DNA from 4 places in the Sphingomonas sp. DC5200-1 genome. Region 1 is predicted to be linked to each of the others. Evidence: predicted binding sites of a transcription regulator. Region 1 holds the regulator's gene; each other region holds the start of a gene.
The links. Region 1 encodes LexA, which represses DNA repair genes until DNA is damaged. Its sites were predicted from a motif close to GTTCCNCNCTTGTTCT; they were not measured.

Region 1 (7,683 bases):
CGCGCATCACGCCGGAAGACGCCGGCCTGCCCCGCCACCCGCTCGCCGCCATCCGCGGCGGCGATCCGGCCTATAATGCCGCCGCACTGCGCCGCCTGCTCGATGGAGAGGCGGGCGCGTATCGCGACGCCGTGCTGCTCAATGCGGCGGCGGCGCTTGTCGTCGCCGACCACGCACCCAATCTCACTGCGGGCGCACAGGCCGCCGCCGAAGCGCTCGACGCCGGCCGCGCCGCCGCGCTCCTCGACCGCTGGATCGCCTACCGATGACCATTTTGTCCCGCATTATCGAAACCAAGCGCGCAGAGGTTGCCGCGCGCAAGGCGACGATCAGCCTCGCCGATCTCGACGCGCGCATCGCCGCGGTAACGAAGCCGCGCGGCTTCCGCGCCGCGCTCGACGCCAAATCCGGCCATGCGCTCATTGCCGAAATCAAGAAGGCCAGCCCGTCCAAGGGGCTGATCCGTGCCGATTTCGATCCGCCCGCCCATGCGCGCGCCTATCAGGCGGGTGGCGCGGCCTGCCTGTCGGTGCTCACCGACGAACAATGGTTCCAGGGCAGCGACGACTATCTGATCGCCGCGCGCGCCGCCTGCGACCTGCCCGTGATCCGCAAGGATTTCATGGTCGATCCCTGGCAGGCAACCGAAAGCCGCTCGATCGGCGCCGACGCCATCCTCATCATCGTTGCCGCACTGGACGACAATCAGATGGCGGAGATCGAGGCCTCGGCGCTCGATTGCGGCATGGACGTGCTAGTCGAGGTACATGACGAATCCGAACTGGACCGCGCGCTCCGCCTCAAGTCGCGGCTGATCGGCGTCAACAACCGCAATCTGCACGACTTCTCCGTCGACTTCGCCCGCACCTACGAGTTGGTCGGCAGGGCGCCAAAGGGCTACACCTTCGTTGCGGAAAGCGGCCTCGAAACCCGCGCCGATCTCGATGCGATGGCGGCGCATGGCGTGCGCTGCTTCCTGATCGGCGAGGCGCTGATGCGTGCCGACGACGTCGAGGCCGCGACGCGGGCCTTGGTCGGGTGAGCCGCCTGACCCATCTCGACGCCGACGGCGCCGCGCATATGGTCGATGTCGGCGATAAAGCCGTGACGCAGCGTCGCGCGGTCGCCACCGGCCGCATCGCCATCGCCCCCGACGCCCTGGCCGCGATCCGCGACGGCGCCGCGAAGAAGGGCGACGTGCTCGCCGTTGCCCGCGTCGCCGGGATCATGGCGGCGAAGAAGACCGCGGACCTCATCCCGCTCTGCCACCCCCTGCCGCTGACCCGCGTCACGCTCGATCTGACGCTCGACGATGCCGGCATCACCGCCACCGCGCTGACCGCCACCGACGGCAAGACCGGCGTCGAGATGGAGGCACTGACCGCCGTGTCGGTCGCACTGCTCACCATCTACGACATGGCGAAGGCGATGGACCGCGCGATGACGATCTCGGACATCCGCCTGCTCGAAAAGGCCGGCGGCGCGTCGGGCGACTGGCGCGCCTGACGCCATGGCGCTGCTCCCGATCGACGAAGCCCAGGCGCGGCTGTTCGCGCACGCCCCGCCGGTCGGGACCGAAACCGTGCCGCTGGCCGCCGCCGCGGGCCGCTGGGCGGCGGACGACATCGCCGCCCGCCGCACCCAGCCCGCCACCGACCTCTCGGCGATGGACGGCTATGCGATCCGCTTCGCCGATTTGCCCGGACCGTGGACGCTGATCGGCGAAAGCGCCGCCGGTCGCCCCTTTACCGGCACCGTCGGTCCTGGCGAAACCGCGCGCATCTTCACCGGCGCGGCCATGCCCGACGGCGCCGACACGGTGATGGTGCAGGAAGAGATCGACGCGGACGGCACCGCGATCCACCTGACCGGCGAAGGTCCGGCGACGCTCGGCCGCAACACCCGCCGCCGCGGCCTCGACTTTCACGCCGACGATCGCCTGATCGCGCGAGGCGAGCGGCTGACGCCCGCGCGCATCGCCGTCGCCGCGACCGGGGGTATCGGCTTGATCGCCGTCCACCGCCGGGTGCGCGTCGCTATCTGCGCCACGGGCGACGAGCTGGTCGATCCGGGCACCGGCGGCGACCCGAGCGCGCTGCCCGAATCGAATCGCGCGATGCTGACGGCGATGCTCGCCGACCTGCCGATCGAGCTGATCGACCTCGGCATCCTGCCCGATGATCTCGATCGCCTGCGCGATGCGTTCGCGCGCGTCGACGCCGACCTGCTCGTCACCACCGGCGGCGCGTCCGTGGGCGACCACGACCTCGTGCGCCCGGCGCTGGAGGCAGCGGGCGGCGTCATCGATTTCTGGCGGATCGCGCTGCGGCCGGGCAAGCCGATGATGGCGGGACGGCGCGGCGCGATGCAGGTGCTGGGCCTGCCGGGCAACCCGGTATCGGCCTTCGTCACCGCCCTGCTCTTCGTCAAACCGTTGATCGCGCACCTGTCCGGCGCTGCGAACCCGCTGCCGCGCAGCACGATGGCGATCCTGGGGGAAGACCTGCCCGCCAACGGCCCGCGCACCGATTATCTGCGCGCAGAGCTGCGCGACGGCCGCGCCTATGCCTCGACCATTCAGGACAGTTCGATGCTGCTGACGCTGGCGCGCTCGCATTGCCTGATCGTGCGGCCGGTCGGTGCCCCCGTCGCGCGCGTGGGCGACTCGGCGGAAATCCTCGTCATCGCTTGACGCCCCACGAATTGTTCCCTAGAAGTTCCGCGTCTGTTCTGACGGGGAAGGACCGCTTATGCTCACGCGCAAGCAGCACGAGCTTGTATGCTTCATCAACGACCGGCTCGAGGAGACGGGCATCTCACCGTCGTTCGAGGAGATGAAGGACGCGCTCGACCTCAAGTCCAAGTCCGGCGTCCACCGCCTGATCAGCGCGCTGGAGGAACGCAACTTCATCCGCCGCCTTCCCAACCGTGCGCGCGCGCTGGAAGTGCTGCGCATGCCGGAACGCTCCGAACGCAAGGCGCCTGAAACGCCCGCTCCCGCTGCGCCGCCGAGCGCGCCGGCCGCGGGCAATGTGCGTCCCGCCCCCTCGCCGGCGAACGACGTCGTCGAAATCCCGCTGCACGGCCGGATCGCCGCCGGCGTGCCGATCGAGGCGTTCGAAGGCAGTTCGATGCTCGCCGTCCCCGCGGCGTTGCTCGGCACCGGCGAACATTATGCGCTGGAGGTTTCCGGCGACTCGATGGTCGAGGCTGGTATTCTAGATGGCGACTATGCGCTGATCCGCCGTACCGACATCGCCCGCGATGGCGAGATCGTCGTTGCGTTGATCGAGGATAGCGAGGCGACACTCAAATATTTCCGTCGCGAAGGCGCGATGATCCGCCTCGATCCCGCCAACCGCGCCTATGAGCCGCAGCGCTACGTTCCCTCGCACGTCCGCGTGCAGGGCAAATTGTCGGGTATCCTGCGCCGCTACGACTGACGGGATTCCGGCGTGGTGGCGCGCCGCAAAACACGATCGTTCGTGAGACTTTTGTGACTTTCCAAACGGCGCCTTCTGCCTCCCGTCGAGGGCAGGGCATTCCGGCTTCCCGCTGATTGCGTGCTTGAAAGTCCTTAAATATCGGATGTTTAGACACGGGCATCATTGCGAGCGCAGCGAAGCAATGACGGATTGACCCGAACTCGTGCCGCTACGGGAAGCAGCGCCCCGTCGCAAAGGCTCAGACCGAGACCAGCGCTCGAGCTGAGGTCATCGCGGAGGCATGGCCGTCGGGATATCGTCCGGCCGAGGCGGGGCGACCTTGGCTCCCACCAACCATGGATGCCGATCCCCTGGCTGCGTCACGGTCCGCACACGCCCGCTCGCCAGGGTCAGCATGACCCCGCCGGTACGCCGCAGCACGGGCGCGTCTAGCCGCAGCCAGCGCGGCCGGCACGCCCGCGGCAGCCGCCGGTCGCTCACCACGACGTCCGCCCTCCCGCAGGCCGCGACCACATCCCGCCATGCCAGTTGGTAGCCGCTGCGGGTTGCCAGGACGCGGAACGACTGCCCTCCCCCGTCCCGCAGGACCGCCACGCACGCATCGCGGCTGCACCGGGCCTCCGGCAGATCGTCGAGCAGCCACGGCTCGCCATCGGTCCCGCCATTTTCGGCGAGCATCGCCCGCGTATAGTCCCCGGCGCGGTCGCGCAGCAGCGCCAGCCGGCCACCCAGCCGGATCGCCATATGCCGCCCGTCCCCCGTCACCAGCAGATCGGGTGGCGGGGTCGACGCCGCCCAGGCGGCACCGGCGACGACCGGCAGCACGCCGATCCAGCGCATCCGCGTACTCCACAGCGCCAGCCACAGCCCACCGGCGACCATCGACAGAAACGCCCCCAGCGGCATCGACGACACCACCAGAGACGCGCCCGGCGCATCCGCCACGACATGCGCCAGCCACAGCAGCCCGCGCAGCGCCCCATCGGTCAACCACCACACGGGCCCGCCCAGCCCGACCGTGTCCAGCACCAACGCCCCCGCCTCCAGCGGCATGACGACGAACGTCGTCAGCGGGATGGCGACGATATTGGCCGCAGCCCCATACAGGCCCGCCTTGTGGAAGTGATAGATTGCGATCGGCATCAGCGCCGCCTCCACCACCACGCCCGTCAGCAGCAGCGACCCAAGCCCGCGTAGCAGACGGCGTGCGCGCGCTTCCTCACGCGGCTCGAACCACCCGCGCACCCGCGGATGCTCGTGCAGCGCAACGATCGCCACGATCGCGGCGAACGACAGCTGGAAGCTTGGCCCCACCAGCGCTTCCGGCCGCACCGCGAGCACGACCATCGCGCCGGCCGCAACCAGCCGCAGCGTCATCGCCTCCCGCCCCATCGCCAGCGCCGCCAGCACGAGCAGCGCGGCGACGCACGATCGGATCGTGGGCACCTGGGATCCGGTGAGCAACGTATAGCCGATGGCGGCCAACGCCCCCATCCCCGCCGCGACCAACGGCAACCGGACGCGGATGGCGAGCCATGGCCACAGCGCGAGCAGCCGCAACGTGACGAACATCGTCGCCGCCACCGCCGCGGTGATGTGCAGCCCGCTGACCGACAGCAGATGCGCGAGGCCCGCCCGCCGCATCGCCTCCGCATCGCGCTCGCTGATCGCACCCTCGTCCCCGGTCGCCAGCGCCGCCGCAATGCCGCCCCGGCTCCCCCCCAGCCGATCGGTGATATGCGCGGTCAGGCGTCGCCGCAGGCTGCCCTCCGCCGCGCCGGGCGACACCAGCTCCACCGGCGCGAACCCCCGACCGGTCGCGCCAATCCCGGCAAACCACGCCGCCCGCGCAAAATCATACGCTCCCGGCACTGACGCCGCGGCCGGAGGCATCAACCGCGCCCGCAGCCGGATTCGCGCCGCCTCACCCAGCCCCCTCGGCACATCATCGGTCGCCAGGTTGATCCGCACCCGCGGTGGCAGTCCGATCCCCGGATCGCTCTCGATCGTCAGCCGCACCAGATCGCGCGCGACGAGCGCCTCCATCCCGACCACCCGGCCGGTCACGACGGCGACGACCGGCCGCGCCAGCACCGGGGCCGCGACCTGCTCCGCGCGCCACCACGCGGTCGCCACGCCCGCAGCCATCAGAACACCGCCGACAGCGACGCTATGCGCCGCCCGCCCGCCCCGCCCGATCGCCGCCGCAGCGCAGGCCATGGCCAGTGCCGCCAGTATCGCCGCGATCCACTGGTTCGGGTCGGGCATCAGGAACCAGCCGCCAGCGCCCGTCCCAAACGCCACCGGCACCCATAAAGCAATCCGATCGCGTTCCGCGTGCAGCCACGCTTCCACACGATCGCGCAACCGATGCCACCCCTGGGGCATTTGAAGGCGCACGGAGCGCGTGCTAGAGGCCGCGGCGGCTGAACTGGCCATCAGGTTTCAAACTTTGGGAGCAAGCGCGGTTGGGCGCAACAGTTGAAAATCGTTCGGGCGACGGCGCGGGAATAGTCACGCGATTCGCCCCCTCGCCCACCGGCTATCTGCACCTCGGCGGCGCGCGCACCGCGCTGTTCAATTGGCTGTACGCGCGTCACCATGGCGGCACGTTCCTGCTGCGGATCGAGGATACCGATCGTGCCCGCTCGACGAAGCCGGCGATCGACGCGATCCTCGCCGGACTGCAATGGCTGGGCATCGACTGGGACGGCGATGCCGTCTTCCAGTTCGCGCGCGCCGATCGCCATGCCGAAGTGGCGCATCAGATGGTGGCGAACGGCCATGCCTATCGCTGCTACATGACGCAGGACGAGATCGCCGCGCAGCGCGAAGCGGCGCAGGCGGCGAAGCAGCCGCTGCGCATCCGCTCGCCCTGGCGCGATGCCGATCCCGCGACCGCGCCGGACGGCCAGCCCTTTGTCGTGCGCCTGAAGGCGCCGCGTGAGGGCGCGACGACGATCGACGACCAGGTGCAGGGGTCGGTGACGGTCCAGAACAGCGAGCTCGACGACCTTATCCTCCTGCGCTCGGACGGCACGCCGACCTATATGCTCGCGGTGGTGGTCGACGATCACGACATGGGCGTCACGCATGTGATCCGCGGCGACGATCACCTCAACAACGCCTTCCGCCAGCTGCCGATCTACAAGGCGAATGGCTGGCCGGAGCCGGTCTATGCGCATATCCCGCTGATCCACGGCACCGACGGCGCCAAGCTGTCTAAGCGCCACGGCGCGGTGGGGATCGAGGCGTATCGCGACGAGCTCGGCATCCTGCCCGAAGCCTTCGACAATTACCTGCTCCGCCTCGGCTGGGGCCATGGCGACGATGAGATCATCAGCCGCGAACAGGCGACCGAATGGTTCGACCTCGATGCGGTCGGCAAGAGCCCGTCGCGCTTCGATCTGAAAAAGCTCGAAAACCTCAACGGCCATTACATCCGTGCTGCCGACGACGCACGGCTGGCAGGGTTGGTCGCAGGGATCGGCGGCTATACCGACGTCGATCTGCTCACGCGCGCGATGCCGGTGCTGAAGGCGCGCGCCGCCAATCTCAACGAACTGAGCGACGGCGCCGCTTTCCTGTTTGCGGTCCGGCCGCTCGCGATGGATCAGGCAGCTTCGGACCTGCTGACCGTCGACGCCCGTGCGCTCCTCGCTGCGCTGCACGCCGCGCTTGACGCGGTGCAGCAGTGGGATCAGGAGACAATCGAAGCAGCGGTACGGCAGGTGGCGGACAGCACGGGCGTAAAGCTCGGACAGGTCGCCCAGCCGCTCCGCGCCGCTCTCACCGGGCGCAAGACCTCGCCCGGCATTTTCGACGTGCTCGCGTTGCTCGGCAAAGAGGAAAGCCTCGGCCGCATCGCGGACCAGATGCAAGTCTGATAGGAAGGACAACCAGATGACCGAAGCCGCAAAGGTATCCGTGAACGGCAAGGATTTCGACTACCCGGTCATGTCCGGCACTGTCGGACCGGACGTCGTCGACATCCGCAAGTTCTACGCGCAGACCGGAGACTTCACCTACGATCCGGGGTTCACCTCGACGGCGTCGTGCCAGTCGAAGCTGACCTATATCGACGGCGACGAAGGCGTTCTGCTGCATCGCGGCTATCCGATCGGCGAACTCGCCGAACAGTCGAGCTTCATGGAAGTCGCCTATCTGCTCTTGAACGGCGAGTTGCCCTCGGCGGACGAGCTGACGGGCTTCACCAACACGATCACGCGCCACACCA
Region 2 (7,683 bases), on a different contig from region 1:
CGCACATCGGCTCCGACCGGGTCTTGCCGGTGTCATCGACGAAGGTCTTCATCTGACGAACGGGGAAGGCCGCGATTAGATAGTCCATCAGAAACTCGCGGGGTGAGAGTTCGATGTCGAGATTGCCGCGTTCCTGTGAGCCGAGCCCGGCCAGTGCGCGATTGAGCATCGCTTCCGATGTCGAGACAAGTTGGACCACCACACTGTCACCGCGCGCCAGATCGGTGCGCATGGCGGGAATGAGGGCGGGGAGCTTCATGCCGATCAGAAGCTGGCCGAAGAAGCGCTGCTTCGTGGATTCGAAGATCGACAGCGCGGCCGCCTTTGCACCCCCGTTATACGTGTCCTTCGAAAAGCTGTCGGTGACCCGCGTTGCGTCCAGTGCGGCACGAAGATTGGCGTGGATGATCGCCCAGGCATCGGCATAGGCGTCGTATACGGCGATCTGATCGTCGGTGAGCTGATGCTCGAGGATGTCGTACTCCACGCCCGCGAAGCTCAGCGCGCGTGCCGTGTACAGCCCCTGCATCTTGAGGTCGCGCGCGATCAGCTCGAGGGCCGCCATACCGCCGCGCCGCAAGCTTTCAACGAAGGCGCGGCGATCCGCGAAGGCGGTACCTTGACCCCACAGGCCGAGGCGGGTCGCATAGGCAAGATTGTTCACATCGGAGGCACCGGTGGCCGAGACGTAGAGGACTCGCGCGCGTGGAAGGAGGTTCTGCAGCCGCACGCCTGCGATGCCTTGATCCGATCCGTCCTTCGTGCCGAACCGGCCTTCGCCTCCAGCTACACCGGCCATCTCGTGTGCTTCGTCGAAGACGAGCATACCTTCGAAGCTATCACCCGCCCAGTCGAGGATCTGCTGGAGGCGACTGCCCTTATCGCCGCGGCTCGATCGCAGCGTCGCATAGGTGAGAAAGAGGACGCCCTCTCCGGCGCCGATGGCCGTACCGAGCTTCCATTGGTTGAGATGCTGGATGTCGAGTGCGAGTCCTCCCACCGCGGTCCAGTCCCGTCGCGCGTCCTCAAGGAGCGTTTCGGTCTTCGAGATCCAGACGTGCCGGCGATGACCGCGGAGCCAATGATCGAGGATGATAGACGCGACTTGCCGACCCTTTCCCGCCCCGGTTCCATCGGCGAGGAAGAAGCCCGTCCGATACGGGCGACCTTCATCGTCCGGAATCAGGGTCAGGCCTTCCTCGCCGGGATGAAATCGGCCGGGAAGGTCGCGCTGAAAGGCGTCACCAGCGTAGATCAGCGTCTCGAGCTGCGCGTCCGACAGGACCTGGCTTTCGAGAATGGCGACGGGAAGGTTCGGCGCATAATGCGGTTGCGGTGCGGTGATCGACCCCATTGCGATCGATTCCACCAAGGCGGTTGGATGCTGCGCGGCGTCCTCAATCACAATGCGGCTTGGTCGATAGGGAAGGTAGACGCCAGCGGCTTCGCCTACCGGTGCCGGATCGTCGAGCACCGCATAGGAGATGTCCCGCATCACGGCAGAGGGCGTAGGGCGGGCAAGTGGCGTCGCCAGCCGGGGACGAGCCGCAAGAGCACCGAGCAACGACGACGGCCTGGGAACCGGCGATGAAGGCGCCGCGACCCGTGTAGGCGCTGGGAAGGCCACGATATGTCCGAGGGCATCGCTGAGGGTGGAGCAACGGATCAGCTCTGCTTCTCCTGAGCGCCCCTTCTCGAGGACCATGATCTTCACAGCCTGACCCGTACCGTGCTTCGCATAGGCATTGGGGGGCAGCGCAAGATGCAACGTCAGTGCGCAGCCCTCCGTCGCCCTTTTCCAGGCTCGACTTGACGTATCGACCCGTTCGGGGAGAACGGCCGCACACCGTCCGCCAACAGAAAGCCGGGACAATGTCGAGCGGAGATGTCGGAAGGCCGCGAGCGGATCGGCATGGCGCCCCAGGCTCCGCGAAAACGGCGGATTGATCAGGGCCGCAGTGGGCCGGATGACCGGGTCGAGAAAGTCGTGGATCAGCTCGGCGTCATGCGTGGTGACGGTCGTGTCGGGAAAAGCGGCGCACAACATCGCAGCGCGGGTCGCGTCGAGTTCGTTGAGGACAAGGCGTGCGCCGGCCCGGTGAGCGAAGGTTGCCAGAAGCCCGGTACCGGCGGAGGGCTCGAGGACGAGATCGTCGGACCCGATGCGCGCGGCAAGGGCCGCCAGAAAGGCCAGCGGCGCGGGCGTTGAGAATTGCTGGAGCTCGATCTGCTCTTCGCTGCGCACACTATGGGTCGGCAGGTTGGACACCAGCCCGTTGAGCTCCGCGAGGCAGGCCGCAGGCCCTGCGGGCAAGTCCGCGGTCGCGAGGTAAAGGACCTGGGCCAGTTCCAGCACGTCATAGGCGTCGCGCAGTGACCAGCGACCGTCGGCTGAGGACGTGCCGTGCGCCTGTTCCATAAGCCACAGCAACGACTCCCGCTTTACCGGGTCTTTCCTGGCGATGATCACGGCGAGCGCCCTGGCGGCCGTGATCGATGGCGCGGCAAACTCCAGCTCGGAAGCATCGAGGAGGCGGGCTGCGGGTAGGTGGCGCATCGAGGTTACTCCGTTCTTCCGTCCGGTGTTCATCACCGGATCGACACGCCGGAGGCGGCCTCCCCTCTTGTCGGCCTGGCGAGAATCGACCGGCGAGCTCGGGTTTGATCGCACACGACCCGTCCCATGCCGCCGCACGGAATCGTCTTGACGCGAATGCCAACTTTACGGAACATAAAGGGAACACACTGAGTCTAGCTGATATGTCCGCCGCCCTTCATCCTGCCGTCCCCGGCATTGACCATTTGCGCAGGATCGCTTCGCCGGCGACCGACTTCAGGGTCATGCCGTTTGGCATCGCGGCGCTCGACGCACGGCTGGGGGGAGGGGGCTTACGGGCGGGGGCGTTGCACGAAGCTACGCCGCGCAGCCCCTCGCTCGCCGATGATGCGGCCGCAACGCTCTTCCTCGCCGGCATCGCCGCGCGGGAAGCGATCGCCACAGGCGGTCTGGTGTTATGGGTGAGCTGCCGCACTGATCTCTACGCGCCGGCGCTGGAGCAAGCGGGGCTGCCGGCCGCAAGCGTGATCTATGCCCAGCCAAGGGACGATACCGCGCTCCTGGCGGTGGTCGAGGACGCGGTGCGTGACGGCACGCCGTGTGCGATCGTCGCCGAGGCGAGCAAGGTTTCAATGGTCGCGACGCGACGCTTGCAGCTCGTCGCGGGTGATGCCGACATACCCATTCTTCTCCTTCGCCGCGCGCGCCGTCTCGGCCAGGAAGTCTTCAACGAGCCGTCCGCAGCCTGGACGCGCTGGCGCATCGGGTCCGTTTCGTCCCAGCGCCTCGCGGTCGCGGGGGTGGGTCGTCCGCGTTGTTCGCTGGAGTGCAGCCGCCAACGTGGTGGCGAGAGCTTCACCATGATCGTGGAGGGCAGCGATGAGACGGGTCGTCTCGCTGTTCCTGCCGACCTTAGCCATCGATCGGCTGAGGCGGCTGGAACGGTCCGCTCTGCAGCAGCCTGAACGGTCTGTCCTCGAGGTGCCGATCGACGACGATCCGGGGGACTGTTCGGTGCCCCGGGGCGGCGGATGGCGTCCGGGCGCCCGGTGGGCGCGGCAAGGGCTGCCGACGCGGGCTGTTGTTGAGGCACAGATCGCAGCGCTTCCAACGCATGCGCGTCCCCCCGTACGCGAACTCGGTCGCCGGTCGGAGGCGGCCAGCCATCCGTTTAAGGCCATGGTGCAGGCTGCTCCGACATCGCCCCATCCCCTCCCATTGCTGGGGCACGCGCCGCTGGCGTTGGTAGGCAAGGTCGGGCGGCGAGAAGACATCGTCGCCGCGTGCGATGGGGCGCGCGCCCTGGGCGTGTATCCGGGCATGGCGGCGACCCACGCACGCGCGCTCGTATCGGACCTCGACGTCCGCCCGGCTGATCCGGAGGCGGATAGCGCGTTGCTCGATCGCCTGGCCTTGCTCGCCGTACGACGCTGGTCGCCGGTCGCAGCGGCGACGCCGAACGACGGGATCTGGATCGATCTTTCCGGTTGCGCGCATCTGCATGGCGGCGAGGAGCTGTTCTGCCGCCGTCTTCATGCCTTCTGCCGACGGGCGGGCTTCTCCGCACGGATCGCGGTCGCCGATACGGGTGGAGCGGCGCATGCCCTGGCAAGATACGGACGCGGCGAGATCATACGGGCACCCTCGGGCGCGACCGCGGATGCATTAGCGCCGCTGCCGGTTGCCGCCTTGCGGCTTGCGCCCTCCGCGCTCCGTGCGTGTCGACGCTTCGGCTTCGATACGATTGCAGATCTCCTGCCCGTGGCTCGGGGACCACTCGCCAGGCGCCTCGGGCTGCCAGCGATCGTTCGGCTCGATCAGGCGTTGGGTGCCGTAGCGGAGCCGATCACGCCCCGCGAGGATGCCGAGGTTCCTGGCGTTGAATGCCGGTTGCTCGAGCCGATCGGTACCGCTGAGGCGATTGAGCAGGTGATGGGCGATCTGCTGCGGGATCTTGCCCGTGTTCTGCAAGCGCGAGGGCTGGGCGCGCGGTCGCTGCGGTTCGCCGGCCTGCGGGTCGATGGATCCGAACAGATCGTCGGCGTGGGGACTTCGCGACCCACGCGAGAAGTTTCCCACTTGCTTCGCCTGCTGAAGCTCAGGATCGAGCGGATCGATCCGGGCTTGGGTTTCGAGCAGTTTCGGCTCGTAGCGCCGCACACCGAACCGCTTGACGCGGTGGATCTGGGCGCCGTGCTGGTCGACGACCGACAGAAGCGCGATCCAGCGCGCCTCGTCGACGTGATCGCGGGCCGGATCGGTGCCCAGGCCGTCTACCGCGCAGCCCCACGCGAAAGCCACGTGCCCGAGCGCGCCGTGATCCGATCCGACCCCATCGCTCTGCCGGGCGCATGGCCGGCATGGAAGCGGCCCATCCGGCTCTTTGCTCGACCCGAACCCCTCGGCCGGGTCATCGCGCTGATGCCGGACCAACCTCCGCGCCGCTTCGAATGGCGAGGGCGCGTGCATCGGATCGTCGCCGGCGATGGTCCCGAACGGGTGCATGGCGAATGGTGGCGGCGTGACGCCGAGGTCTGGGCGATCCGTGACTATTACCGGGTCGAGGATGAGGAGGGCGGCCGGTTCTGGGTATTCCGGCGCGGCGACGGCTTCGAGGACAACACCGGCGATCTGTCGTGGTGGATGCATGGGGTCTTTGGATGACCCATTACGTCGAGTTGCAGGTCCTCACGCATTTCTCGCTATTGCGCGGTGCATCGTCTGCCGAGGAATTATTCTCTGCCGCAGCATTGCTCGGATATCCCGCGATCGGGGTAAGCGATATCGGGACCGTGGCCGGCGTGGTCCGGGCCTGGGAGGCGCAGAAAGCGACCGGCGTTCGCCTGATTGCGGGCACCCGGGTCGATCTGTCCTGCGGCCGACGCCTCCTGCTCTATCCGACGGATCGACCAGCTTGGTCGCGGATCACGCGGCTCCTGACGGTCGGCAAGAAGCGGGCAGGGAAGGGCGCATGTCTGCTGCACTGGCATGATCTTGCGCCATGGTCCGACGCCGTCATCGCGATCCTGTTACCGCACGAGGCGGACGAGGAGAACCTTGAGGCGCTGGCCGACCTCAAGGCGGTCTTCGGGCAGCGGGGTTATATGGCGCTGTTCCAGCGGCGTCGGCCAGGTGATGCGGTTCGCATCGACGCGCTCGCGCGACAGGCAGGTGGTGCGGGCATACGCGCGGTCGTCACCGGCGACGTCCTTTATCACGCTCCGGAAGCGCGGCTGCTGCAGGATGTCGTCACCGCCGTCCGAGAGAAGTGCTCCGTCGACGAACTGGGCTATCGACGCGAGGTCAACGCCGATCGCGCGCTCAAATCGCCCGACGAAATGGTACGCAGGTTCCAGGATTATCCGGACGCGTTGCAGGCGAGCGTCGACATCGCCCGGATGTGCACCTTCGACCTCGGCGAACTGGCATATCAATATCCGCACGAGCGGGTCATTGAGGGACTGACTGCACAACAGGCGCTCGAGCAACTCGCGACCGAAGCGGTCGAGGGCATGTTCGACGGAAACGTGCCCAAGTCCTATCGCGACCAGATCGCACACGAGCTGCGGCTGATCGGCGAACTCGGCTATGCGCCCTACTTCCTGACGGTCCATTCGATCGTGCGTGAGGCCCGCCGGCGTGGGATCCTGTGCCAAGGGCGCGGCTCGGCTGCCAATTCGTGCGTCTGCTTCGTGCTCGGGGTCACGTCGATCGATCCGATCAAGCATGAACTGCTCTTCGAACGCTTCGTATCGGGCGAACGGCGCGAGCCCCCCGATATCGACATCGATTTTGAGCATGAACGGCGCGAGGAGATCATCCAGTGGATCTACGAAACCTATGGGCGTGACAGGGCAGCGCTGACCGCGGTCGTCACTCGTTACCGGGCGCGCGGCGCGGTACGCGATGTCGGCAAGGCGATGGGCTTGCCCGAGGATCTCACCTCCTCCTTGGCAGGCCTGGTCTGGGGGTGGTCCGCCGAAGGGGTCGGCGAGAAGCAGGTCGACGAGCTCAACCTCGACATCGGTGATCGCCGGCTGCGTCTCACACTCGATCTTGCGCGCAAGCTGATCGGTGTACCGCGTCACATGAGCCAGCATCCAGGCGGTTTCGTCCTGACCCATGATCGTCTCGACGACCTCGTTCCCATCGAACCAGCGGCGATGGAGGACCGCCAGATCATCGAATGGGACAAGGACGATATCGACAGCCTCAAGTTCATGAAGGTCGACGTGCTTGGGCTCGGCATGCTCGGTTGCATGAACCGCGCCTTTGACATGCTCGAGGCGGACAAGGGCCTGCATGTGGAGCTGAAGGATCTGCAGGACGACGATCCGGGCGTCTACGCCATGATCCAGAAGGCCGATACGCTCGGGACATTCCAGATCGAGAGCCGCGCCCAGATGAGCATGCTGCCGCGCATGAAGCCGCGGCGCTTCTACGATCTGGTCATCCAGGTCGCGATCGTAAGGCCCGGGCCGATCCAGGGCGATATGGTCCATCCCTATCTCCGCCGACGGGAGGGTCTTGAGCGCCCCGAGTATCCACGCCCTGAGCTGCGCGCCGTTCTCGAAAAGACGCTTGGCGTTCCACTCTTTCAGGAACAAGCCATGAAGGTTGCGATCGTCGGCGCCGGGTTCACGCCGGCTGAGGCGGACGCGCTGCGCCGTGCGATGGCGACGTTCAAGTTCACCGGCGGTGTCAGCCATTTCAGCGAGAAACTGGTGGAAGGCATGGTTGCCCGAGGGTATCCACGGGACTTCGCGGAGCGTACCTTTCGTCAGCTCGAGGGCTTCGGTTCCTACGGCTTTCCTGAGAGCCATGCCGCGAGCTTTGCCAAGATCTCCTATGCGTCGTCGTGGATGAAGCATCATCATCCGGACGTTTTTTGCGCCAGCTTGATGAACGCGCAGCCGATGGGCTTTTACGCGCCGGCTCAGATCGTGCGCGACGCGCGCGAGCACGGCGTCGAGGTTCGGCCGCCTTGCGTCAATGCGAGCCGCTGGGACTGTACGCTGGAGCCGACCGGGAGCCGATATCTGGCCGTCCGGCTCGGACTGAGGGTGATCCGCGGTTTGTCCAACGCCGATGGGGCCAAGATCGTCGCAGCTCGGGCAACCGCCTCG
Region 3 (7,683 bases), on a different contig from region 1:
CGTGGAACTGGGTGCCCCAGACAGATCAGCCAACAGCCCAAGCCGCATAAACTGCGGTCCTCACGCCACGCTTACGCTATTCCGCACGGTTGCGCCAGTACGGCGCGAAGGATGGGCGAGTGATGAAGCTGGCAGCGGCCTGCCGGCAGGCAGGCTATCGCTATTGATCTCACCGCGCGATCGGCACCTGATCGATCCGCGTGGTCCAGGACGGGCTCTTGAAAGCACGCTTGGTGTCGTAGCTCTTCTGGCCAAAGCCCTCGGAGGCAAGCCGCATCGTGTTGCGGCCGAACCGCCCGTTGAGCCCGTCGATCGCGGCGAGCAGGGCAGGGGATCGCGGATCGGGCACCGCGAACAGGTCGGCCTGGTGCGCGGTCATCGGCTCCAGCCCCTCGAGCATGACGCCGCACTTGGTGTAGACGCCGCCAGTTTCGTACATGACATCCGCCATGCGGCCCGCCATACCGCCGATCACGCGCGGATCATTGGTCGCCGGCGACAGCCGCGCTATGCGCGAGGCGGACGGCGCGTTGGGCTTGAACCGGCTTCCGTGGGCAAAGGCGATCAGGCGGGTGGCAGCGAGATCCTGCGCGCGGATCTTCTCGGCCGCGCGGACCGCGCGGCGCACCATCGCCTCGCGCAGCGCCGCGACCTCGCGCACCGGCTCACCGAAGCAGCGGGTCACCGCGGTCGCCTTGGACGGGGGCGGCTCCGGCTCGAAATCGGTGCATTCGACGCCGTTCAGCTCGCGCACGAGCCGCTCCAGCACCACCGTCCCCACGTCGCGCGCGACCTCCGGGGGGAGGGCGGCAAGATCGGCCGTCGTCCTGACGCCGAGCGGTCGCAGCCGCTCGGTCATCGCTCGCGCGATGCCCCAGACCTCCTCGACCGGCCATTGCGCGAACAGGCGCCGCCGCAGCTCGATGTCGTGCAGGTCGACCACGCCCTTCCAGACCTTCTCCGACGCCTTAGCGAGGGCGTTGGCAACCTTGCTCAGCGTCCGGGTCGGGCCAAGCCCGATGCGGATCGGCAGGCCCGTCGCACGCTTGACGGCCGCGATCACGCGGTGCGCGGCCGCCACGTCGCCCAGGCCGTTCGGGAGCACCGGCAGGCGAAAGAACGATTCGTCGATCGAGTACACCTCGACCGTGCAACTGTGCTCGGCGAGGACCTGATTGAAGCGACGATTCATGTCGGCATACAATTCGTAGGAACTGCTGCGGTATTGGATGCCATGCTCGCGGACGATATCACGAATCTTGAACATCGGCGCACCCATCTTGATGTGCAGCGCCTTGGCCTCCTCGGAGCGCGCGATGGCGCAGCCGTCCCCGTTACTCAGCACGATGAGCGGTTTATCGCGCAGCGACGGGTCGAATACCCTCTCCGACGAGCAATAGAAGTTGGAGACGTCAGCGATCGCCCACATGGCGGTCAGCCCTGCAGGTTGCGCACGGAGGCGCGGACGACGCCCCACACTTCGACACTCTCATCCGCGATCACCGCGTCGTAGCGCATCCGCGCGTTGCGGGCCTCGAGGACCGGCTTGCCGTCGCGCCAGACCAACTGGCGGATCACGAAGCCCCCGTCGACCACGGCGATGACGATGCGGCCGCTAACCGGCGTGGCGTCGCGATCGACCACCACCACGTCGTCATCATAGATTCCAGCGTCGATCATGGACTGTCCGCTGACCCGGAACACGAAGCTGGCGGCGCGGTCGAGGCGCAGCAGCGCCACGAGATCGATCGCGGTTTCCTCCCAGTCCTGGGCAGGCGAGGGGAAGCCAGCGCCGGCCGCGCTCACCACCCTCAGGCGAAACGCTGGCGGCAGATCGGCGATCGGCATCGGTTGGGACAGGGGAATCACACACGCGGACATGCGCGCATGATATGCTGGATAAGAACATGAAGGGAACGAGATTTTCCTTTTGTTCTCATTTCGCATGACTCATAGAGTCATGGATGCCGATCCGCCCCGAAAACCGCTGGCTGTACCCGATCGACTGGCCGCTGCTGTCGGACCAGATCCGGTTCGTGCGGGCAGGAGGGCGCTGCGAACGCTGCCGGCGACCGCATCTTCGGCACGTCGCGCATCTGGGCGATGGGCGCTGGTGGGATAGCGAAGCGCGATGCTGGCGATCGGGAGAGGGGCGACGGGTGAAGGTCGGCGACCTCTTCGCGCTCGACGTCGTGCGGATCACCTATGTCGTGCTGGCCTGCGCGCATCTGGATCATGATCCTGGCAATAGCGCGCCGCGCAATCTCGCCGCGCTATGCCAGCGATGTCACATGCTCCACGATGCCGAGGAGCATCGCTGGCAACGCTGGTGGAATGCGTTTCGGCTGCGCGCGCTGCAGGATCTTTACGAAGATCCGCGACACGCTCGCGCGCGAGAACGACGGCGCGGCTAACTCGCGACTGACTGGCAAGCCTTAGCTGCGAAAAAGCCACGTCAGTCTCTGCAAGAACGATGCCGGAAATCTGCTAAGCCATTGATTTAACATAAGATATATTATCGAACAAAACAGGTGTAAGCGCCTGTAGACGCAACGTACAAATGGCACACTCCCGCAATTTAGAGAAGGCACAGCCGTTCTGAAGCGGGCCTCCGGTGCCATAACCATCCTCGGACATCGAGGATGTGTGAGCGATGACGGTGCTGACAATGAGTGCTGCCGAAGTGAGCCGGTTCGATACGCTGATGCGGCTCGACCGCGGTGAGATCCGGCCGGTCGATGCCATGGCGCTGCTGGGCCTGGAGCGCAGTCAGCTGTACCGCCTGCTCAAGCGCTTTCGACGAGACGGCGCGGCCGGCCTCGTGTCGCGCAAGCGCGGGCGACCGAGCAACAGGCGGTTCAGCGACGCTTTCCGCGACCAGGTCGTTGGTATCGTGCGCGAGCGCTATGCTGACTTCGGCCCGACGCTGGCGTGCGAGTACCTGGCGGAGCACCATGGCATCACGCTGTCCCGCGAGACGCTGCGGCAGATGCTCATGGCGGCCGGCGTGTGGAAGGCCAAGGTCGCGAAGCGAGCCCGGCTTCATCAATCACGCTACCGGCGCGAGTGTCGTGGCGAGCTGATCCAGGTCGACGGGTCGGACCACGACTGGTTTGAGGGCCGCGGTCCGCGCTGCACGCTGCTGGTCTACATTGACGATGCCACCAGCGAGCTCATGCATCTGGAGATGGCGGAGAGCGAGAGCGCCTTCTCCTACATGCGCGCAACCCGCAGCTACCTCGAGCGACACGGCAAGCCGGTGGCCTTCTATTCGGACAAGCACAGCGTCTTCCGGAACAACAACGCGACCGCCGACAGCGACGGCATGACGCACCTCGGCCGGGCGCTGGACAAGCTCGGCATCGAGATCATCTGCGCCAACTCGCCGCAAGCCAAGGGCCGTGTCGAGCGCGCCAACGGCACGCTGCAGGACCGTCTGGTGAAGGCGATGCGGCTGGCCGGCATCTCGTCCATCGACGAGGCCAACGCCTTTCTCCCCTCCTACGTCGCCCGGCACAATGCGCGTTTCGCGTGTGCGCCAGCGGACCCGCGCGACGTCCACCGTCCCCTCGCCGCGCATGAGAACGTCGAGGCGGAGATGGTGTGGCGCGAGGAGCGGACCGTCACCGCCTCCTTGGCGCTGCACTTTAACAAGGTGATGTTCATTCTCGAGCCGACGCCCCTCACCCGCTCGCTGGCACGCAAGCGCGTGCATGTTTGCGAGTACCCTGATGGCCGCATCGAGATCCGCCACGGCGAGCGCGTGCTGCCCTACCGTGTGTTCGACAAAATGCGGCGCGTGAATCAGGCCGCCATTGTCGATAACAAGCACCTGGGTGCCGCCCTTGCCATGGCTCAGGCTATCCAGGCAGCGTCGCCGCATCATGCCAAGCGCAACAACAACGAGCCGGCACGCAGCTCGGGCTCCATCGGCGTCTTCGCACGCCCCGCCCCCGGCCCCGCCCCGGAGAAGATTGATCGGCGCAGGCTAGGCACGCCGAAGCTGAAGCGCGCCCCTCGCCTCTCCAACGAGGGGCTGGTCGCGCGCGGCTTGGGCGAGTACGCCCGCTAGCGTTCGAAAGCGCCCAATGGCGGACAAATTAGAGGTTCCTGCGAGCTCCCCATTGCGGACGTGCGTTCATCCGCTACGACTAGAATGTGTGTCGGGTCATCGAGAACGCGCTTTTTCCGCGTACCTGGCAGTGTCAGAAGGTTCTGGTTCGACCGCATGCAATCTAGAGCTCCAGGTGCTTCACGCTTGAGACGCAGGCAGAGGCTAGCTGCTTTGGTTCTGCCTTGGTTACTTTCGGGATGTTTTGAGAAAGTATCGATCACCAACAAGGTGACCCTCAAGGTTCTGGATGGGAGAACAGTTAGATCATCAAGTGCGGTTTGGAAAACCTCATATAGAGACATGGAAAGGTTACCGGGCAACGCGTATGATGTTCACATAGAGGGGTTGCCGGTTGAGGTAGCGCTCTCCAAAGGGAGGGCTCTGTTCATGCCAGCGGTGCTTCCACAGGGCTTCCCCAATCGTAATGCGCCTGGCCTGGCTGATATGTCTTTCCCTTATACGTTGAAAGATCGAGGTCGGATTGCCCGAATACGTCGATTGACAAGGCTTGTGGGCGCGAGGGCACTTGTTAAGTGCGGAAGCTACATCCGCTCAGGGGTCTTTCCGTCAATTGCTCAGCCCGATTGCATGAAAGTGTACATATCGAGAGGGCGATCTGCAGATTTCACAAGACCGCTGGAACCGACCGGACGGGACCGCGACATCCGGGTGGTCTCGGTTGAGATCGAAATCGTGGACGATGGTGTATCAGTGCCCGTCGACAAGGTTCTGATCTTTCCCACCTCGACTTAGGGTTGAGGGGTGAACCCGCCGTCGGAACACGTCCTGAACGCCACAAACTGGCTTAAGAACGGACCGTCTGCAAACCTGCCAGTGTCGGCCATTCACCAAGGTCGCGGCGGAACGCGCCTCGAACGTCTGGCAGGAGCTCATCCTCGGTGTCGAGCAAACAGGTTCCGTTGCGCTGGGTTGATCGATCGTTCGTCCCAATCGACTTCACGTTTCGACGCCGGAAGCCCTCGACAGTCGTTGTCGTAAAACAGCGTGCCGTGAAGCCCTAAAGCATCCCGCTTCAAGATTGGCCGGTTCCAAAGCCCTTCGAGCACGCGACCCGCTTCATCGCCACCGAGCCTGCTGTGCAGGTCCTCGATTGTTTCCATGTCGCGCCCTTCAGGGAAGATGGCAGCGAACTCGTCGTCGGTGGCTTGGAACAGGCTATAGGTGGCGTTGCTCGCACCGTCGATGATCTGGACGTTCTTCATGATCCTGGTCTGACAGCGGGCGCAAAGGTCCGCAACTGAGCGCGTCCGGCGTTCACCGGCGTGACCGAGCCCGCTGCTGACGCAGCGGGTCCGAGGGCACAAGAACCGAAAAGTCACCGCCTCAGCGGGGGCAGCGCTGCGCTGCTTGGGGGGCTCCACGCTGCCCCCGCTGCCACGAGACGGTGTCATTTCTAAATGGCGGAGAATGTGTCTTTTCTAACTGGCGGCAACAACAGGTGTAAGCGCCAGATACAAATGACACCGTCCTGCTAGATAGAAACGGCACTGCCGGTGCTTTCAGTGGGTCGCCGGTGTCATAGCCTTCCTCGGCAACGAGGACGCGCATGGTATGACGGTGCTGACGATGAGTGCTGCTGAGATCACCCGGTTCGACACGCTGATGCGGCTCGACCGCGGCGAGATCCGGATCCCGGACGCGATGGAGCTTCTTGGCCTCCAGCGGCGGCAAATCTACCGGCTGCTCGATCGCCTTCGACAGGAAGGCGCTGCTGGACTCGTGTCGCGCAAGCGCGGACGCCCGAGCAACCGCCGCTACAGCGACGCCTTTCGCGCCGAGGTCGTCGCTCTCGTGCGGGAAAACTATGCCGACTTCGGGCCGACGCTCGCGCGCGAATACCTTGCGGAGCGGCACGGCTTGGGCCTCTCGTGTGAGACGTTGCGTCAGATCATGATGGAGGCGGGCCTTTGGAAAGACCGCGCGGCCAGGCGCCCGCGCCCCTACCAACCCCGCTACCGGCGCGACTGTCGCGGCGAACTGGTCCAGGTCGACGGCTCGAAACACTGGTGGTTCGAGGACCGCGGCCCGCAATGCACGCTGCTGGTGTTCATCGACGACGCGACGAGCGAGCTGATGCACCTCGAGATGGTCGAGAGCGAAAGCACCTTTTCCTACATGCGCGCGACGCGGACGTACCTCGAGCGGCACGGCAAGCCGGTCGCCTTCTACACGGACAAGCACAGCGCGTTCCGCAACAACACAGCCTCGGCGAACGGCGACGGGATGACCCATCTCGGGCGGGCACTGGACCGGCTGAACATCGATCTGATCTGCGCGAACTCGCCGCAAGCGAAGGGGCGCGTCGAGCGGGCCAACGCGACGCTGCAGGACCGGCTCGTCAAGGCGATGCGGCTCCACCGCATCAACACCATCGACGAAGCCAACGCCTTCCTCCCCTCCTATATGGCGCAACACAACCAGCGGTTCGCCAAGGCGCCGTTCGACCCGCGCGATCTGCACCGACCGCTGGCCATCCACGAGAACCTTGAAGCCGAGATGGTCTGGCGCGAGCAGCGCACCGTCACCGGCGCCCTCACCCTGCACTACAACAATCTATGGACGCCTCCCGCTGCAAGGCTGATCTTCAGGCATCGGCTGTGGATGCGTAAATCTATGCGGCCTGTTCGCGGGCGTTTGCCCTGGCCATGATGAGGATCCGCTTCTCTCCGCCTTATAAAGCGAACGGCTTCAGGAGCCATGTTGTAGTTCAGGCTGAAGAGCGGCGGTCCGTGCCGAGCCTTCATCATCCTCCTCGCATCATATCGGCGCTAAGCGCCGATCCCGAGCGCTGCCGTTAGGCGGCGCGATATTCCTCCTCGCGTACCAGCATCGCCCAAGCCGCACGTGCCATCTTGTTGGCGACGGCAACGACGGTCTTGTTGAACCCTCGCCTCGCCTCAAGGGCGCGGATCCAGTCGCCTCGCCCACCAGCCCGGTGTCGCTGGTGACTGGCCACAGCTCGAGCGCCGTGCACCATCTGCCGACGCAGATAGTGGTTTGCCCTTCGGCCGATGCCCCCCAACTTAGGCTTCCCGCCTGTCGTATATTGCCGTGGCACCAGCCCGATCCACGCTGCGAGGTCTCTGCCCGAACGGAAATGGCGAGCGTCGTCGACCGCCGCTACGAGGGCTGTCGCGATTACCGGTCCTATACCTGGCATCGCCATGAGCCTACGGCAGGATGCGTTCTCCTTACATATGGCAGCCAGCTTGGCGTCGACGCGGGCGATGCGACGATCGACATCCAGCAGCTCATCGCCCAACTCGCCGAACAAATCGCGCGCGAGAGGCGGCAGGTCTGCGGCCGCTATCGTCTCTTCCGCTCCAGAGGTGAAGCGCTTGGCCCCCTTCGGCAGGACAATGCCGTACTCCGCCATAAGGCCGCGCATGTGGTTGATGAGCGAGGTGCGCGCGTGCACCAGCCGGTCTCGCACGCGGTGTACCGACTGTAAGCTTTGCTGATCGGCCGTTTTGACCGGCACGAAGCGCATTGTCGGGCGGCTGGCCGCGTCCCAGATCGCCTCAGCGTCTACGGCGTCGTTCTTAGAT
Region 4 (7,683 bases), on a different contig from region 1:
GCCGCCTGACACACCGCCAAGCGAGCACCCTAGACCACCGGGATGAGGGGTCCTTTTTCGACGCCGATCACCCCGCTACCGGGGTCCCTTTTCCACGCCGATCCACAGGCTCAACCCGACAAGCGGAGCAATCGCATCTGTTTTGCGGCTATGATGTACCAGACGCAGGACACGTCGTTCAGTGGGCGTCAGCGAATCGAGAAGACGGACGTCCATGCGGCGAAACCTCCATTTTGGTTGTTTCGTCGCAGTGTAGATTCGATGCCAATTTCACCAGTGTGGGGAGAAGGCTTAGCTATGCGGCTGTCGCGTCGGAAAAAAAGGGCCGTGAACCGTCATCTCGTCCGCCGGATACGGCTGCTGGAGCGCGACAACGTCATCATAGCTGCCTTGCAACCAGCGATCCCAGTCGGCCTCATGAAGGATGGTGATCATCGCCTTGGGGTGGATCGGCTTCACAAGCTCGTTGGGGTCGCACGTCACCATCGAGAAGCCGGCACCCTTCGCCGTGTGCTGCCAGAAGCCGGCGACCGCGAAGACAGGCTGGTCGACGACGCTAAACCACATCTCTCCTTTGATCGGCTTGCCCTCGCCGACCTGATGTAGGTCAGGCGTCCATTCGCAGAACTCGGTAAGGGGGATTAGGCAACGGTTTTCCGGCTCGGCCGCTAACTTCCGCCACTGCGGCAGGCCGAGGTTTCGGACGTTCGTCATCGGCCACTTCGCGCCGCCGCCCAGCACGTCCCACAACATGACATCTACGGCACGGCGACCGCGCTCTTGGCGGACGACGAAAGCCTTCGACTTGGGGAATAGCTCCTGCGGATCCTTATTCGGCCGAACGACGTGTTCCGCCCACGTCGCGCCGAAGCGTTCGAAAAGCGTCTCAGGTTCGCTCGAAAGGCGCGCTCGGTTGCACATCAGAACCACCCAGCGATGACGACGGCGACCGAGGCGAGCATTGCAATACCCAAGCCCCATGCCTGCGCATAGATCCACTTATCTTCGCGGGTCATTGCAGGCTTGTGCCCTTTAGTTGGTCGAGGCGCGCGGCGATCTGCATCCACCGCTTCACGCCACCCTCGTCGTTTTCCAAGGCCAGGGCCGCGATCCGCTCGGCGACATGGGTCGGCGCCTGCTCCCCATATTGCCGGTCCACCGCAAGTGCTTCGGCCCATCGCTCTCGTTCCGGCGTCATATCGGCAACGTCCTTCCTGGCGGTGCTTCCGTCAACCATTGCCAGCTGAGGATTGTGCCGCCGCTCGACGATTGGCACTGTGCCTCGATGTTCATGCGCCCCCTGCTCGCCGCGTCGCTCCTCGCTACCTTGGCGTCCTGCGTTTCGCCTCAAACCCCTGCCGCGCAGTCGGCGACCGCCCCCGAGACGAACCGTCCGCTCAAGATCGCGTCATGGAATCTGGAGTTTCTCGCGGAAAAAGATGGCGTCGGATGCGAGCCGCGTAGCGATGCCGATTATATGGCCATGCGGCGCATAGTGGACGGCATGGATGCCGACGTGATCGCCTTTCAAGAGGCGGAGAACGAGGCAGCCGCAGCCCGGGTGTTCAACCCGGCGCGGTATACCATCGTCATGGAACAGCGACCTGGGGCCGCCTCGGGCAGCTGTGGCGGCCGGCATCCCGAACAGACGTTCATCAGGCAGGCTGTGGGCTTCGCGATCAGGAAGGGCATCACAGTTGATCGGAATCCCGATGTGACGGCGCTCCAGCTCGGCAATCCGCAACTTCGGTCGGGCGTGGACATTCGTGTCCTCGCTCCGGGACATCAACCGATCCGCCTGCTGGCCGTCCACCTGAAGTCAGGCTGCTTCCAAGGCGATCGGGTGCAGGCGTGTGGCACCCTCCTGCAACAGGTGCCGGTGCTGGAAAAATGGATCGATGCCGCCGCCGACGGTCCCGACCGCTTTGCAGTGCTGGGTGATTGGAACCGCCGGCTCGCCGAAAGCGGAGATGCGGTCTGGGCGGAGCTAGATGATGGCAGCCCCGCCAACGCTGATCTAAGCCTCGCCGACGAGGGTGTGACGCCTCGTTGCGATCCTCGGTATCGCGCCTTCATCGATCACATTGTTCTGGATCGACGCGCCGCCGCGCAGGCCAGTGGGTTCGCGGAGACTGCATATGGCACCGGCCAAAAACACCTGTCGGACCATTGCCCGGTCAGCGCGCTCATAGCCAACTGACCCCATTCGGATCCGCGCGTTTCATCTGAGCCGAAATTCGATCTACGCCTTAACCGTCGGCACCTCCGCCAGCCTCGTCGTCCATGCGGGGGAACGCATTTCTGACCGCAGTTTCCATTCGCGGCGAAACCCCTGCGATGCCGTGACTGCAGTCCACCGACCGAACTTGCCGTTGATGTCGTCGAGAGCGGTCATCAGCCGATCGCGCTTCGTTGTGTCGCCCTCGAATAGCGTCCTAGGCCGCATATCGGCAGCAATGAGGTCATCCAGCATTATGCCGGCCTTCGTGAACGCATAACCGTCCCGCCAAGCCCTTTCGGCACCACGCCGGGCGGCGGCGATCAATTCGAGGCTGTCGTTCGTCATTGGGTGCAGCGTCACCGTGCGAGATCCGGCATATTGGGGCCGGTCGGGCCTGTGACGGTTCGTGTGGAAGAAGACAGTCAGTCGGGCGGCCACGAGGCCATGCTGGCGCAGCTTCTCACCAGCGCGCATGGCATATTGGCTCAACGCGCCCATCATCGAATCGAACGTCCTCACCGGCGTGCCGAACGAGCGCGTCACCGCCATGCCCTTGCGTTGCGGCTCGACCATCTCGACCGCTGCGGACGGCACGCCACGCAGCTCGGCAACCAAGCGCTCTAGTACGACAGTGCCGACCGCCCGCGCCTGCTTCATCGGCATGTCGCGCAGCATGCCGGCGGTCGTTATGCCAAGGTCATTCAGCTTGCGGGCCGTGGCGCCGCCAACGCCCCAGACATCCCCAACCGGAAATGCCTGCATCACGTCGTGGCGCAGCCCATCATCGCGAAGGTCGGCCACGCCGTTGAATTCGGCGTTCTTCTTGGCGGCGGCGTTCGCCAGCTTCGCGAGCGTCTTCGTCTCGGCAATGCCCACGCACGTCGGGATCGTCGTCCACTGCCGCACCTGGTCCCGCATCTGATGAGCGTGGGCGACCAGGTCACGGTCTTCGAAGCCGGCGAGGTCGAGGAATGTCTCGTCGATCGAATAAATCTCAAAATCGCGGGCGAACGCCTCGCATGCCGCGATCACGCGGCGCTGCATATCGCCGTACAGGGTGTAGTTCGACGACAGGACGCGGATGCGGTGCCTGCGGACCAGATCGCGCAGGTGATGGATGGGATCACCCATCTTGATGCCCAACGCCTTCGCCTCGGCCGATCTCGCGATGGCGCAGCCGTCGTTGTTGGACAGGACGATGACGGGCACGCCCACCAAACTGGCGTCGAAAGCGCGTTCGCAGCTGACGTAGTAATTGTTGCAGTCAATCAGCGCGATGGGCGAAGTCATGCCGCTACGCGCCGGGCGACGGCTACGACGACGCCCCAGATCTCGACGAACTCGTCGACGAGGATATGCGGATAGCCTTCCGCCTCGGGCACGAGCCAGTGCCGCCCGTCCTTGAATCGCAAGCGCTTCAACGTCCGCTCGCCATGCACCAGCGCGACGACGATCGAGCCAGCCCGAGCGGTCTTCGCGCGATTGACCACTATCAGATCGCCGTCGTTGATGCCGATCCCCGACATCGAATGTCCGTCCACCCGCATGGTGTAGCTCGCGGCAGGATGCTCGACGAGCCAAGCACCCAGATCGATGGGTTCTTCCATGTCGTCCTGCGCTGGCGACGGGAAACCGGCCGGTGTGCGCAACAGGAGTAAAGGCGTCTCGCGCGGCACCAGTTCGTACGGAATTTCGTGCAGGCGCAACGTGTTCATCTCGATTCCCTCGGTCGCCCGTATTGTAACGCCCGCAAGAACGAAAACGGAACATTGAATCGTAACGGCCTGTCGCATGGTCGCATGACAGGCGCGAATGCTGGTGATCGACGACGAGAAGCGAAATACGGTGGTGGCGACATCAGGGCGCTGCGGTGCCGTATCCCCATCTCGCGGCGGCCAGCAGCACTTTCCCGGGCCACGCCATAATTCTGGGTGGCAGCATTAAGGGGAGTTATGCTGTCTTTGGTAGTCTCGCCGGGGTCGATGATGAGACTGGTGACGTATGCACGTGCGCCGCAAACCAAGGCGTGATCAGCAGGTGGGGAATGGCCAACGCGGCGATGGCCGCGAACAGCGGCCTAACCCCGGTAGGATCCCAGCTCAGCATTGAGATGCCGATCAGTACGACCAGAAGCACAGCGGCACCCAAGACGGGGCTAACCGCCCGCAAGTACGAAGCAATGGAGGAACAGCCGAGCTGCACTTTGCGCTCGATCGTCTGCGGTAGAGCATGAAGGACAAGAAAGCCGACCGAGAAGCCGACGAGCGGCGGGAGGAGCAAAAGCGCCGCCGTTCCAAACAACAAGCGCGTGTCGCTTCGCTGAAAGCCGAGGATCACTAGCGCAACACCAGCAGTTGCGCCAATGATGGCCAAGGAGCCGGCCATAATGGACGAGACACCCTCCGGAGCACCGGCAGCGAGAAGAATGTTCGACAGCGATGCCACGTGTAGCGTTGCCGGCGTTGCGATCAGGCTCACCCCTCTTGCGACACGCTCAAGAACGCTGCCATGCGGAGCGTCTTCTAGTCCGAAGTGAACAGCTGATACGATCAGAAATAGCGGAAGAGCGATGGCGGGATCCGCAACCCACCATGCAAGGCATGCGGCGCCTGCCGTTAGATAGAGCGTCAAGAACAACGGACGCCTTGGTCGAGGTACCATCGCGAGGTCGCTGGCGCCGTGAGCCATCCCAATCACACCAACGGCAAGAATCGCGAAGCCGAGCTGCACGGCAAGCGATCCGAAGGAGGCGGCTGTTGCCGCCCCCGCCAGAGCAACCCAACCGGCGCCCGAAGCCTGGGTCACTGGAACGAATCGCGTGATTCGTCGTGTTGGGTAAGGGCCTTGTCGAGGTTCGACGCGGCGTAGAAGGCGTAGACGACCTTCGCGACGACATCCATGATGAGGATCGCCCAGACCGAGGCGTTGTCCGTGATGATCTTCAGCCCTTCAGGCCCCACCGCGAACACGACCGGGTACAGGAACCAGACGACCGTCAGGAACGACACGTTCTTTGTGTAGGCGTCACCCAATGCTTTTCCACGGCTCGTCGCGAGCGCTTTGAGCGGCCCCCATAGCAGATACAGTACACCCACGAAGGCGACACAGGACCAGCCGAACCACACCCACTTTACTACCGGAGCGCCTGCGAGCGACGAGATAAGCCCGGTCACGATCATCAGCACGTCGAGCACGATGATCGATGTGAGATACCCTCCGACTTCACCAGTGCGTCCGCGTTCATGGAAAGCGGCCAGCACGACACTGGCCAGCAAAATCGGAGTCGTGATCGACCAATCGACGTAGCGCGCGAGGTATATCGCGGATCCGTCTGGCTTGATGAGAGTACCGATACCGAACGCCATCGCGAGGTACGCCGTCGCTGCGATGAACGGCACACTGGCGTGCAGCAACGTGTGATGGCCTGACGGATGGGTCTTCTTGCCGGTCGCATAGATAGCCAATGAGCCGAGCGACATGATTGTGAAGCCAGCCAGGAAGGCGGTCTGATCCATGTGGGAGTTCCCCATGTGAAGGGGCGACCCCATGCCGACCCGACCGCCTCAACACCGATTGTATCTTTTTGTGTCCGGACATGACGCTTAATTCATGATCGGCCGCCGTCGGCGGGGCTTGTGCGTGGTTTAGGGATGTATCGAAGCAGATCCCGCTGCGCGAACAAATATCTCGGGCAGCGTCACCACGGCGGGGCAGGTCGCACGACACTGCCTCATCGGCACCGACATGCCGCCGGGTGTCAGCTGAAGCCCATCTGGATGCGCCTCCTTGCCACATGCGATACACGCTACAAATGACCGCCCGTAGCCACGCTATTTTAGTCGCTCTGGCATCGCTGACGTCCGCATGCACAGCCGCACCCGCGATCGATGGGCCAGTCGGCATCGGCCAGACGGCGGTGGTTGGTGGTCCGCACGTACGACCCGATCAAGTGATCGAGGACAGCCGCTGCCCGGTCGGCGTCACATGCGTATGGGCGGGCCGGGTCGTTCTGCGGGCGACCGTCAGCGGCGGCTCCTGGTCGAAGCCAATGGACCTTATTCTCGGCGTGCCGGCCGACGTCGCCGACGGGAAGCTGACGCTCGTCTCGGTCACACCCGCCCGTAAGAAAGGCGAGTCGGCGCGCTCCACCCCATCTCACTTCGCCTTCAAGTTCGAGGGCGGACTGTAGCGACGGGAACCGGACGCTCGCGTCGTTGACGATGAGCCGCAAGCGTCGCAGCATCGCGCGGCCCGATGATCGGGCGGGAGAATGTCAGATGCGCAAGCTGTTCGTCGCCGCCGCCACGCTGAGCCTGTTGGCAGGCGCCCCGGCATTCGCCGCGCCTTGCAAAGACGCGAAGACCGGGAAGTTCATCAAGTGCCCGCCGAAGGCTGCAGCTAAGGCTGTCCGCTGCAAGGACGCGAAGGGCAAGTTCGCGAAGTGCGGCACCCCCGGCGCCAAAGCAATCTAATGCGAAGGGCGGCGGTTAGACCGCCGCCCCAGCCCCCGAGACAACCGTGGTTAGAAGGCTGCCGACAGCCCCGCAAACGCAGTGACGCTATCTCGGTTGTCGCGGAGGGCGTAACCAGACACGCCGCCGCGGACTGACAGCGCGCCAGCGATCCGCCCGTCGACACCGAAGGCATAGCTCATGTAGCTGCGGTCGGCACGGGTCACGTCGCTGGTGAAGCTGATTGGGGCACCGGTCGGCGTGATCGTGAACGCCCGAGGATCGTCGTCGAACTCGCGTTCATATCCCGCCCGCGCGAACATTCGAACCGGTTGACCGGGCAGCGAGCGCACCACCGCGCCAAAGCGACCGGTTAGGCTCTGGATCCGCTGGTTGCCGAAGGTCGCCGCTGTCGACAGCCCGCCGCTTTCCGCATAGCCGGCAATGCGGACCCGATCATATTGCACGGCGACGTCCGGCCCCAGGGCGATACCACCGCGGGAGACCAGGTCGACCGCGGCCGTCAGCCGCCCGGCGACGTAATCGCCATCCGTCTTGCCGTCGTGGTTGCGCAGCGCCGGCCCAAGCTGAACCGAGCGCCGGATCTGACGATAGTCGATCTCGCCATAGGTGCCGTCCGCAAGCAGGCGGACGGGCCCCACCTCACCCCGGGCATAGCCGCTGACAGACCACGCACGGGGCTTGTAGCTGCCTGAACCCGCCGCAAAGTCACCCGTGCCACTGGAATATCCCCCGACGATCCCGACACCCGACGCCTCGCCTATCGCAAGATCCGCGCCCGCCGCACCGGTGAACCCGCGTTCGGTGATTCCGACGTGCTGCGCCGACGTGCCAGTATTGTAGTAATGGTAGGCCGCGCTGCCGAACACCGAGAGGCCGCGGCCGGCCCGCTGCGACCCGCCCCGCTCCGGCCCTTCGATCAGGTCGCGCTGCGCTCGGAACATCGCCTGCGCGGCATAGCCGAGCCCGGCGATCTGTTCGGGCGCCTGT

Region 2: ACP7A3_RS20185 (ImuA family protein) is a predicted target of LexA. The motif match lies at 2,727-2,742, and genes of this name have one in related genera.
Region 3: ACP7A3_RS17215 (LexA family protein) is a predicted target of LexA. The motif match lies at 1,903-1,918, and genes of this name have one in related genera.
Region 4: ACP7A3_RS20500 (LexA family protein) is a predicted target of LexA. The motif match lies at 3,974-3,989, and genes of this name have one in related genera.

Annotation. Positions count from the first base shown of each region.
Region 1 is NZ_JAFCVW010000005.1:400,974-408,656, reverse strand. Features, by position in the region: gene trpD (anthranilate phosphoribosyltransferase) at 1-269, shown strand, start outside; gene trpC (indole-3-glycerol phosphate synthase TrpC) at 266-1,042, shown strand; gene moaC (cyclic pyranopterin monophosphate synthase MoaC) at 1,039-1,506, shown strand; gene ACP7A3_RS13685 (molybdopterin molybdotransferase MoeA) at 1,511-2,692, shown strand; gene lexA (transcriptional repressor LexA) at 2,751-3,443, shown strand; gene ACP7A3_RS13675 (ComEC/Rec2 family competence protein) at 3,714-5,834, opposite strand; gene gltX (glutamate--tRNA ligase) at 5,915-7,333, shown strand; gene ACP7A3_RS13665 (citrate synthase) at 7,350-7,683, shown strand, end outside.
Region 2 is NZ_JAFCVW010000018.1:20,631-28,313, forward strand. Features, by position in the region: gene ACP7A3_RS20180 (strawberry notch-like NTP hydrolase domain-containing protein) at 1-2,557, opposite strand, end outside; gene ACP7A3_RS20185 (ImuA family protein) at 2,761-3,522, shown strand; gene ACP7A3_RS20190 (DNA polymerase Y family protein) at 3,437-5,221, shown strand; gene ACP7A3_RS20195 (error-prone DNA polymerase) at 5,218-7,683, shown strand, end outside.
Region 3 is NZ_JAFCVW010000009.1:93,644-101,326, reverse strand. Features, by position in the region: gene ACP7A3_RS17220 (Y-family DNA polymerase) at 170-1,429, opposite strand; gene ACP7A3_RS17215 (LexA family protein) at 1,435-1,848, opposite strand; gene ACP7A3_RS17210 (hypothetical protein) at 1,965-2,414, shown strand; gene ACP7A3_RS17205 (ISNCY family transposase) at 2,654-4,072, shown strand; gene ACP7A3_RS17200 (hypothetical protein) at 5,005-5,337, opposite strand; gene ACP7A3_RS17195 (ISNCY family transposase) at 5,687-6,784, shown strand; gene ACP7A3_RS17190 (IS110 family transposase) at 6,930-7,683, opposite strand, start outside.
Region 4 is NZ_JAFCVW010000022.1:4,503-12,185, reverse strand. Features, by position in the region: gene ACP7A3_RS20520 (SOS response-associated peptidase family protein) at 292-921, opposite strand; gene ACP7A3_RS20515 (DUF6961 family protein) at 1,013-1,198, opposite strand; gene ACP7A3_RS20510 (endonuclease/exonuclease/phosphatase family protein) at 1,253-2,200, shown strand; gene ACP7A3_RS20505 (Y-family DNA polymerase) at 2,243-3,511, opposite strand; gene ACP7A3_RS20500 (LexA family protein) at 3,508-3,936, opposite strand; gene ACP7A3_RS20495 (beta-carotene 15,15'-dioxygenase, Brp/Blh family) at 4,172-4,951, opposite strand; gene ACP7A3_RS20490 (bacteriorhodopsin) at 5,023-5,736, opposite strand; gene ACP7A3_RS20485 (hypothetical protein) at 6,171-6,410, shown strand; gene ACP7A3_RS20480 (hypothetical protein) at 6,499-6,693, shown strand; gene ACP7A3_RS20475 (autotransporter domain-containing protein) at 6,744-7,683, opposite strand, start outside.